One region of the Desulfovibrio intestinalis genome, then DNA from elsewhere that is predicted to be linked to it. Evidence: riboswitches for the same ligand, from Rfam matches in the RefSeq annotation. Region 1 holds a riboswitch; the other holds the start of a gene.

Region 1 (3,845 bases):
AGTCTTGCCCTTGCTTTGCACGCCTTGCGCTACAACACAAAGGGGAGCTGCCTGGGCAAAAGGCTCGCCGCCAGAAAGAGTCACGCCTGCAAGCAGGGGATTTTCTTCAAACTGCTTAAGCGCGTCTTCTGCCGTAAATAGAAAACCGCCATCAAAGCTGTGTGTCTGCGGGTTGTGGCACCCTTTACAATGGTGCGGACACCCCTGAGTAAAAAGCACATATCGCAGCCCCGGCCCGTCTACTATGGATTCCTCCACAATACCGGACAGACGCATGGACTGCGAAGCCGCGTCCTCAGGCATGCTTTACCCGGTCGCGTTCCTCGGCGCGCTTGGCGTTGTTGAAGCGGTCCAGCGTGCCCACAAGGTAACCGGTGATGCGGCGGGTGCGCTCAAAAGTCATGCCCTGTCCCACCAGTTTCTGCGCGGGCTTCACTTCATCAAACAAACGCGACTTCATCAACATAGACTTTCTCCTTGAGCTTAAAAATAAGTATTAGGTTCAGGGCAGGCCGCCGAAGCGGCCGCCGTAACAGCAAATAAACTTAGCTCCACTTGGGAATGTGCGGATACTTTTTGCGCAGTTCGTCAAGAAGTTCGGGGCTGATGCCTTCGCCTTCCTTGCGTCCGCAACGTGGGCAACAACCGTTGATTACGCCCACATAGCCGCACAAAGGATCACGATCAAGCGGGTGGTTGACCGAACCATACCCAACGCCATTGTCGTGCATGAAGCGGATAATGCTTTCAAAAGCCTCCGGATTCTTGCACGTGTCGCCATCCAGTTCCACATAGGTAATGTGGCCGGCGTTGGTCATGGCATGGTAAGGGGCTTCGATCTCAATTTTTCTGAAGGCCTTGATGTGGCAGTACACGGGTACATGGAAGGAGTTTGTGTAGTAATCCTTGTCTGTAACACCGGGAATGTTGCCAAACTTGGCCTTGTCCAGCGTAACAAAGCGACCGCTGAGGCTTTCCGCAGGGGTAGCAATGAGCGAGAAGTTGAGTCCGGTACTTTCCGATTCATCATCGCAGCGCTTGCGCATATGATTGATGATCTCAAGACCGAGCTTCTGAGACTCTTCGCTTTCGCCGTGGTGCTTGCCAAGCAGCGATATGAGCGCTTCAGCCAGGCCGATAAAGCCCATACTGAGCGTGCCGTGCTTCAACACTTCTTCAATGCAGTCGTCCCAACCCAGCTTTTCAGAGTCAAGCCAGATCCCTTCACCCATCAGGAAGGGATAGTTACGCACCTTCTTGGTGCTCTGCACCTTGAGCCGGTGCATGAGCTGACGAAATACCAGGTCGATCCTGTCATCCAGCAGGGCAAAGAACTTTTTTACGTCGCCCTTGGCTTCAAGCCCCAGCCGCGGAAGGTTCACCGAAGTGAAGCTCAGGTTGCCGCGCCCGCAGGTAACCTGCCTGTCCTTGTCGTACACGTTGCCGAGAACGCGCGTGCGGCAGCCCATATAGGCGACTTCGGAGTTGTAGTCGCCCGGCTTGTAGTACTGAAGGTTAAAGGGAGCATCCAGAAAGCTGAAGTTGGGGAACAGCCGCATGGCTGAAACTTCAATGGCCAAGAGGAAGAGGTCGTAGTTGGGGTCTTCTTTATTGTAGTTAACCCCGGACTTCACCTTGAAAATCTGCACGGGGAAAATGGATGTTTCCCCATTGCCAAGACCAGCCTTGGTGGCCTTGAGCAGATTTTTGGTCACCATGCGGCCTTCGGCGGAGGTGTCAGTACCATAGTTGATGGAACTGAAAGGAACCTGAGCCCCGGCGCGTGAGTTCATTGTGTTCAGGTTGTGGATAAAAGCTTCCATAGCCTGATAAGAGCGGCGCTCGGTGTACTTCAGGGCTTCTTCGGCGGCATAGGCATGGGCTTCTACTGCCATGCTCTTCTGCTCCGCAGGCATGACCTCGTTCAATTTACGGCCAAATTCTTCCATATTGCCAAGGCGCGGGCACAGGTCGACACTTGCCAGCAACTTTTCAGTAAAGGCAGCAGCTTCCGTAGCTTCGAGATGCATGGCAATGCGCACAAAGGCCGTAAAAGCCCTTTCGTATTCCTTACGGTACGTCTTGATAACGCCTTCGGCCATAGCGAAATCAAAGTGCGGCACACTCTGCCCACCGTGCATTTCATTCTGGTTGGCCTGAATGGCTATGCAGGCAAGAGCCGAATAGCTTTCAATGGCGTTGGGTTCACGCAGATAGCCGTGCCCGGTGGAAAATCCGTTTTTGAACAATGGGATAAGATCTATCTGGCAGCACGTTTCCGTGAGCATATAGAAATCTTTGTCATGAATGTGGATATCGCCATTGATATGTGCTGACGAAGCATCCTTGGGCAAAATATAGTTGTCGATAAAGTACTTGGAGCCTTCGGAGCCATACTTGAGCATGGTGCCCATGGCCGTATCACCGTCAATATTGGCATTTTCACGCTTGATATCTTCGTGAATGGCCGGGGAATACGTAAGCTTTTTATAAATATCCATGAGATACGATTCCGCATTGCGGATCTTCGTATGCTCGGCGCGGTACAGAATATAAGCTTTGGCAGTCTTGGCGTAGTCGTACTGAATCAGTGTTTCTTCAACCAAGTCCTGAATTTCTTCAACGTGCTTCAGCTCGCGTGCGTCCAGTTTTTTGCAGACTTTTTCCGTTACAAATAAAAGATCGGTAGGGGACATATCCTCACCACCAACGGCCTGATTGGCCTTGGTAATGGCGTTGAGGATCTTGACAGAATCAAAAGGCACTGCCGTGCCATCGCGCTTGGTAATGCTGGCGGGCATGGAGAAAAACTCCCAAACGTAACAACTGTGAACAAAGGTTCGTTCGGAACCCGAACGAACAAAACACCGATGACCTATATGGGGCGATGGTTGTAACCCAAAGACATGCCTGTAGTCGGGAGCAGGTAGCTCCCCGGCAATGGACTGGTCGGCAAAGGCCCCGTACCGACAACCCATACTGAGTCTGCTCAGGAATATACCTGGCAGCCGTTGATTATGTTTGAAAGCAGGTCTTCCGGCTTGTCGACCATCTTTTGGCCTTCCCAGGCTGTCAGCCCAGTGGCACATGTAAAAAGGTGGCATTTATCCGACTTACGGCGGCGGGTCCGCTCCCGTTTTTCACGGGATTCTCTATTAAGCCCCAAAAGGGCGCTTTCAATGTCTAGAAAATCTCAAAAGAACTGCACCGTGTCAATCGGGGTAGGCAAAAAAGGCTTCCTAGCTTCGTAGGAACAGTTCAGTTTATATTGAGAAAATTTATTATAAAGCCTTTCTTAGGCCGAAAAAAGACCGCAAAAAAGCGATGGACACGAGCCGTACTCTGCCCAAGATGCATCTGCCGGAACCGCCATTGAAAGTTCCGCAGCCTGTTATGGTTGGCTGGTGACTCCCTAGGTGCAGAGTGCAATCTAGCGTACTGGGCAGAGGATTTCAAGGTTGATCAAGCCCTTGGGAAATGCGGATTTGCGGATGTGAGCGCCGGAAAACCGCACTAACTGCCACTTTTCCGAGGTGCATTTTTTTCAATAAATATTCCTGACAAGCAAGATAAACCGCTTCTCCAGTGCCTAAACAGCAGCTAGCAGGCTTAGTTTATTAACAAAAAATATGTGCTCTTTTGCCTGCCCAATGCTGTCGTTCTCCGCCATGCCGTGCACAGGGAGGGGCAATCAGCTCCACCGCATTGTGAGGGGATCGGTTGAGCGCGCCTGGCCGCTAACCCCATTCCTCCACCCAGCACGCAAAGATCCCCCGGCGCTTGCCGGGGGATCTCCCGTTCAAAATGTACTAATGTACTGCTGAATATACTACGGCAGCAGTATC
Region 2 (3,845 bases), on a different contig from region 1:
AGACACGGCTTTTTTAAACGTGCAGTTTGGCAATAAAACCACAAATTCGTCACCGCCATAGCGGCAAATGATGTCATTACTGCGCGCACACTGGCGGATCGCCGCGCCCACATCCTTGAGAACGCTGTCGCCCGCCAGATGTCCGAACGTGTCGTTAATATCCTTGAACCGGTCCACATCCAGCATAATACAGCAGAAAGGCCTTTTTTCCACCTTGGCGTATTTGTCCAGCACAAGGTCCAGGTATTTTCTAGTCTGCAACTGGGTAAGGGAATCAGTCAGGCTGCTTTCGTCTGCCAGTTTGACCTTGGTGACCATTGAGTTCAACTGGCTCCGCAGTATGCCGATGGTGCGGCTTTGCTCTGTAATATCTACGATGACGCCCAGATACCCACGCACATTGTTTTCGTCTGTGAATCCGCCGCTCCAGTGCAGGCATGTGTGCATCTTGCCGTCCGCGAACCTGTAGCTGAAAATATGGTGGTTGAATTCCTGCTTATCCAGGGTGGCCATATCATCAGCCTGATACATTTCCCGCTCTTCTTCGGGCAGATGAGCCATCTCCAACACTGATTTGCCCAGAATATAATTCCGGCTCACGCCGAACATCACTTCATAAGCCTTGTTCACAAAAACAAAGTGCAGATTTTCATCTTTAAGAAAGATGGCGTTGGGCAGCATGTCCAGCACCATATTCAAATCGAATATATTTAAATTATTCATAAATTATCACTCGGCCTGCAGGCATTTTCAGTAGCGGCATTTTGCATGAAGTGTGTAAAGGCAGAACAGCAACACAAAAGGCAAGAAAGAATGTGCATGTAGTCGAGCATAATACACCACAACAAAGGCGCTCGCCAGATATTCCGGTAACCGAATGATACAAAAAGGGCGCTCCCAGTGGAAGCGCCCTTCATATCTTTTTCTAAAAACGGACTAGCCGTTTTCGCTTTCTTCGAACTTCTGCTTGAGCAAGTCGCCCAGGCTCTGGCCCGATTCCTGCGGCCCGGAATGGAATTCCTTGGGCTTGCGGCGTTCTTCCACTTCCTGAATCTGCTTGATGGACAGACCAAGGCGGCGTTCTTCAGCGCTGACGTGGATGACCTTGGCCTGGATTTCCTGGCCTTCTTTGTAGATTTCAGCCGGGGTCTTGACCTTTTTGCCAGACAGCTCGGAAACATGCACCAGGCCTTCAATGCCTTCTTCCACTTCAACAAAGAGGCCGAAGTCGGTGATGTTGGTCACGATGCCCTTGATGGTGCAACCCACGGGGTAGGTGGTGGGCACATGGCCCCAGGGATCGTCCACCAGCTGCTTGACGCCGAGGGTGAACTTTTCGCTTTCCTGATCCACGGTCAGTACTTTGGCCTGCACGGTATCGCCGACCTTGTACATTTCGTTGGGATGACGCACCTTCTTGGTCCAGGAAATATCGGACACATGAATGAGGCCGTCGATGCCGTCTTCGATACCAATGAACATGCCAAATTCGGTGATGTTCTTGATAACGCCTTCAAGCACGGTGCCTTCAGGATAACGTTCAGCCACGAGTTCCCAAGGATTGGGACGCACCTGCTTCATGCCGAGGCTGATGCGCTTCTTGTCGCCGTCCACACCCAGGATGACCACTTCGACTTCGTCGCCGGTGTGAACCATCTGGGAAGGATGACGCAGCTTGCGGGTCCAGGACATTTCAGAAATGTGCACAAGACCTTCAACGCCGGCTTCCAGCTCAACAAATGCGCCGTAGTCAACCAGGTTGGTGACTTTGCCGGAGCACTTGGCGCCTTCGGGGAAGCGGGCAGAAATGTCCTGCCACGGATCGGGCACGAGCTGCTTGAGGCCCAGGGAGACCTTGTTGTTGTCGCGGTCAAAGGAAAGCACCTTCAAGGTCAGTTCCTGACCGATGGTGATCATTTCCTTGGGATGACGGATGCGCTTCCAGCTCATGTCGGTGATGTGCAGCAGGCCGTCGAGGCCGCCCAGGTCCACGAACACGCCGTATTCGGTGATGTTCTTGGCCTTGCCCTGCACAGTCTGGTTTTCTTCGAGGGTGCGCAGCAGATCCTGACGCTTGGAATCGCGTTCTTCTTCAAGCAGCACGCGGCGCGAAACAATAACATTGCTGCGGCGGCGGTTGATCTTGAGCACGCGGAATTCGAACTCCTGGTTGACCAGGGCGTCCATGTCCGGCACGGGGCGCAGATCCACATGAGAACCGGGCAAAAATGCCTCGACTCCGCCGATGTCCACAGTGTAGCCGCCCTTGATGCGACGTACGATGTGGCCGGTGATGACCCTGTTGTTTTCCTGCACGTCTTCGAGCTGATCGAAGACCTGCATGCGTTTGGCCTTTTCAAAAGAAAGGGTAATGGTGCCGTCGTTTTCGTTCTTGCGAACAACGTACACGTCCACCTTGTCGCCCACGGCAACGACCATGTTACCAGCGGGATCGCGGAATTCAGCCGCGGGAATCTGACCCTCGGACTTGAAGTTCACGTCCACCAATACATTGTCTTCGTCCACGCGAACGATTTCGCCCTTGGTGATAGAGCCTTCTTCAAGGTCGCCAAAATCGGAAGTGAGGTAGTTTTCGAGAGCACTCTCGAAATTCATTTCGGTTTCGTGCCCGGTTTCCAAGCCTGCCATATGTCCAGCCTCCAAACATGATTTCCCTTTTTAAAGGGAGGTCGCATATGTAGCAGAAATTTGACGGAAGAACAAGGAAAAATAAGCTCAGATCGGCCAAGGAAGCCACAAAGCGGCCACCCAACAGGACTTGGGGACAACACGCAGTGCAACCGCCTGCCCTCCTTGACATTTGGCGCGCCCTGTTGTCCTGTACTCTTTTGGCGGGGAATTTCGTGCAAATCGAAAACAGTCGCGCTGCGGTAAGAGGGGACAAGGTTTCTTTTCGCCTGCTCAAGGTGGGCGGCGTTTGACAGCCAATCGCGCAAGCGGTGAAGGCGAAACCAAGGCGCGGGCACACAGCCCCACAACCCTCAAGTCCGAACATCCGCCGGGGCCAGAGCCCTTTTGCGAACCTTTCAACGCGATATTGAGGAGGTTGCCATGCCACGCACCCTGTCACATTTCGGGCTTCGCCCACTACTCTTTCTCCTGCTGCTGCTCGCGGCGCTCAGCCTTACCGGCACAAGCCACGCTTCCGGTGAAGCCGCACCCAAGGAAGGCATTTTGCTGGTGGCCTTTGGAACCAGCGTTCCCGAGGCTCAGCCCGCCTTCAAGGCTGTGGATGCGGAATTCAAAAAAGCTTTCCCCGGCGCGCCTGTGGTCTGGGCCTACACTTCACAGATCATCCGTAAAAAACTGGCCGAACAGGGTCAGCCTGTGGGCGGCATCAGCGACGGCTTGGCCCAGTTGGCCAAGGACGGCGTGAAAGTTGTGCGCGTGCAGTCGCTGCACGTTTTGGCCGGTGAGGAATTCACCGCTCTGGAACGGGCCGTGCTGCTTGACGTGAGCAAAAATCCCGGCCGCTTTGAGTCCGTATTTATGGGCCGTCCCATGCTGGAATCCAAGGGCGATGCCCAGGAACTGCTGGCTGCCATCAAGGCCGACACCAAGAGCGCCCGCGGCAAAAATACCGCCCTTGTGCTTATGGGTCACGGCCAGAGCCACGGCCGCGCCGACCTGGCATTTGAAGGCGTGTACGCTGTCTTCAAGTCCACTGACAAAAATATCCATATGGCCACTGTGGAAGGGGCGCGCAATTTTGACGACATGCTTGAAGGCCTCAAGGCCGCCAAGATCAAGCATGTGGTTATCGCTCCCCTGATGCTGGTAGCTGGCGACCACGCCCGCAACGACCTTGCAGGCGACGAGGACGA

The links. Region 1 has a riboswitch for cobalamin ahead of HNQ38_RS04400 (anaerobic ribonucleoside triphosphate reductase). Riboswitches for the same ligand answer to the same signal wherever they lie in the genome.
Region 2: linked by a shared signal. The riboswitch ahead of HNQ38_RS13140 (sirohydrochlorin cobaltochelatase) and the one ahead of HNQ38_RS04400 (anaerobic ribonucleoside triphosphate reductase) in region 1 are both predicted to bind cobalamin.

Annotation. Positions count from the first base shown of each region.
Region 1 is NZ_JACHGO010000002.1:361,067-364,911, reverse strand. It holds gene nrdG (anaerobic ribonucleoside-triphosphate reductase activating protein) at 1-303, opposite strand, end outside; gene nrdD (anaerobic ribonucleoside-triphosphate reductase) at 296-466, opposite strand; gene HNQ38_RS04400 (anaerobic ribonucleoside triphosphate reductase) at 546-2,801, opposite strand; cobalamin riboswitch at 3,010-3,193, opposite strand; gene HNQ38_RS04395 (M16 family metallopeptidase) at 3,830-3,845, opposite strand, start outside.
Region 2 is NZ_JACHGO010000009.1:72,890-76,734, forward strand. It holds gene HNQ38_RS13130 (sensor domain-containing diguanylate cyclase) at 1-723, opposite strand, end outside; gene HNQ38_RS13135 (30S ribosomal protein S1) at 937-2,649, opposite strand; cobalamin riboswitch at 2,816-3,038, shown strand; gene HNQ38_RS13140 (sirohydrochlorin cobaltochelatase) at 3,073-3,845, shown strand, end outside.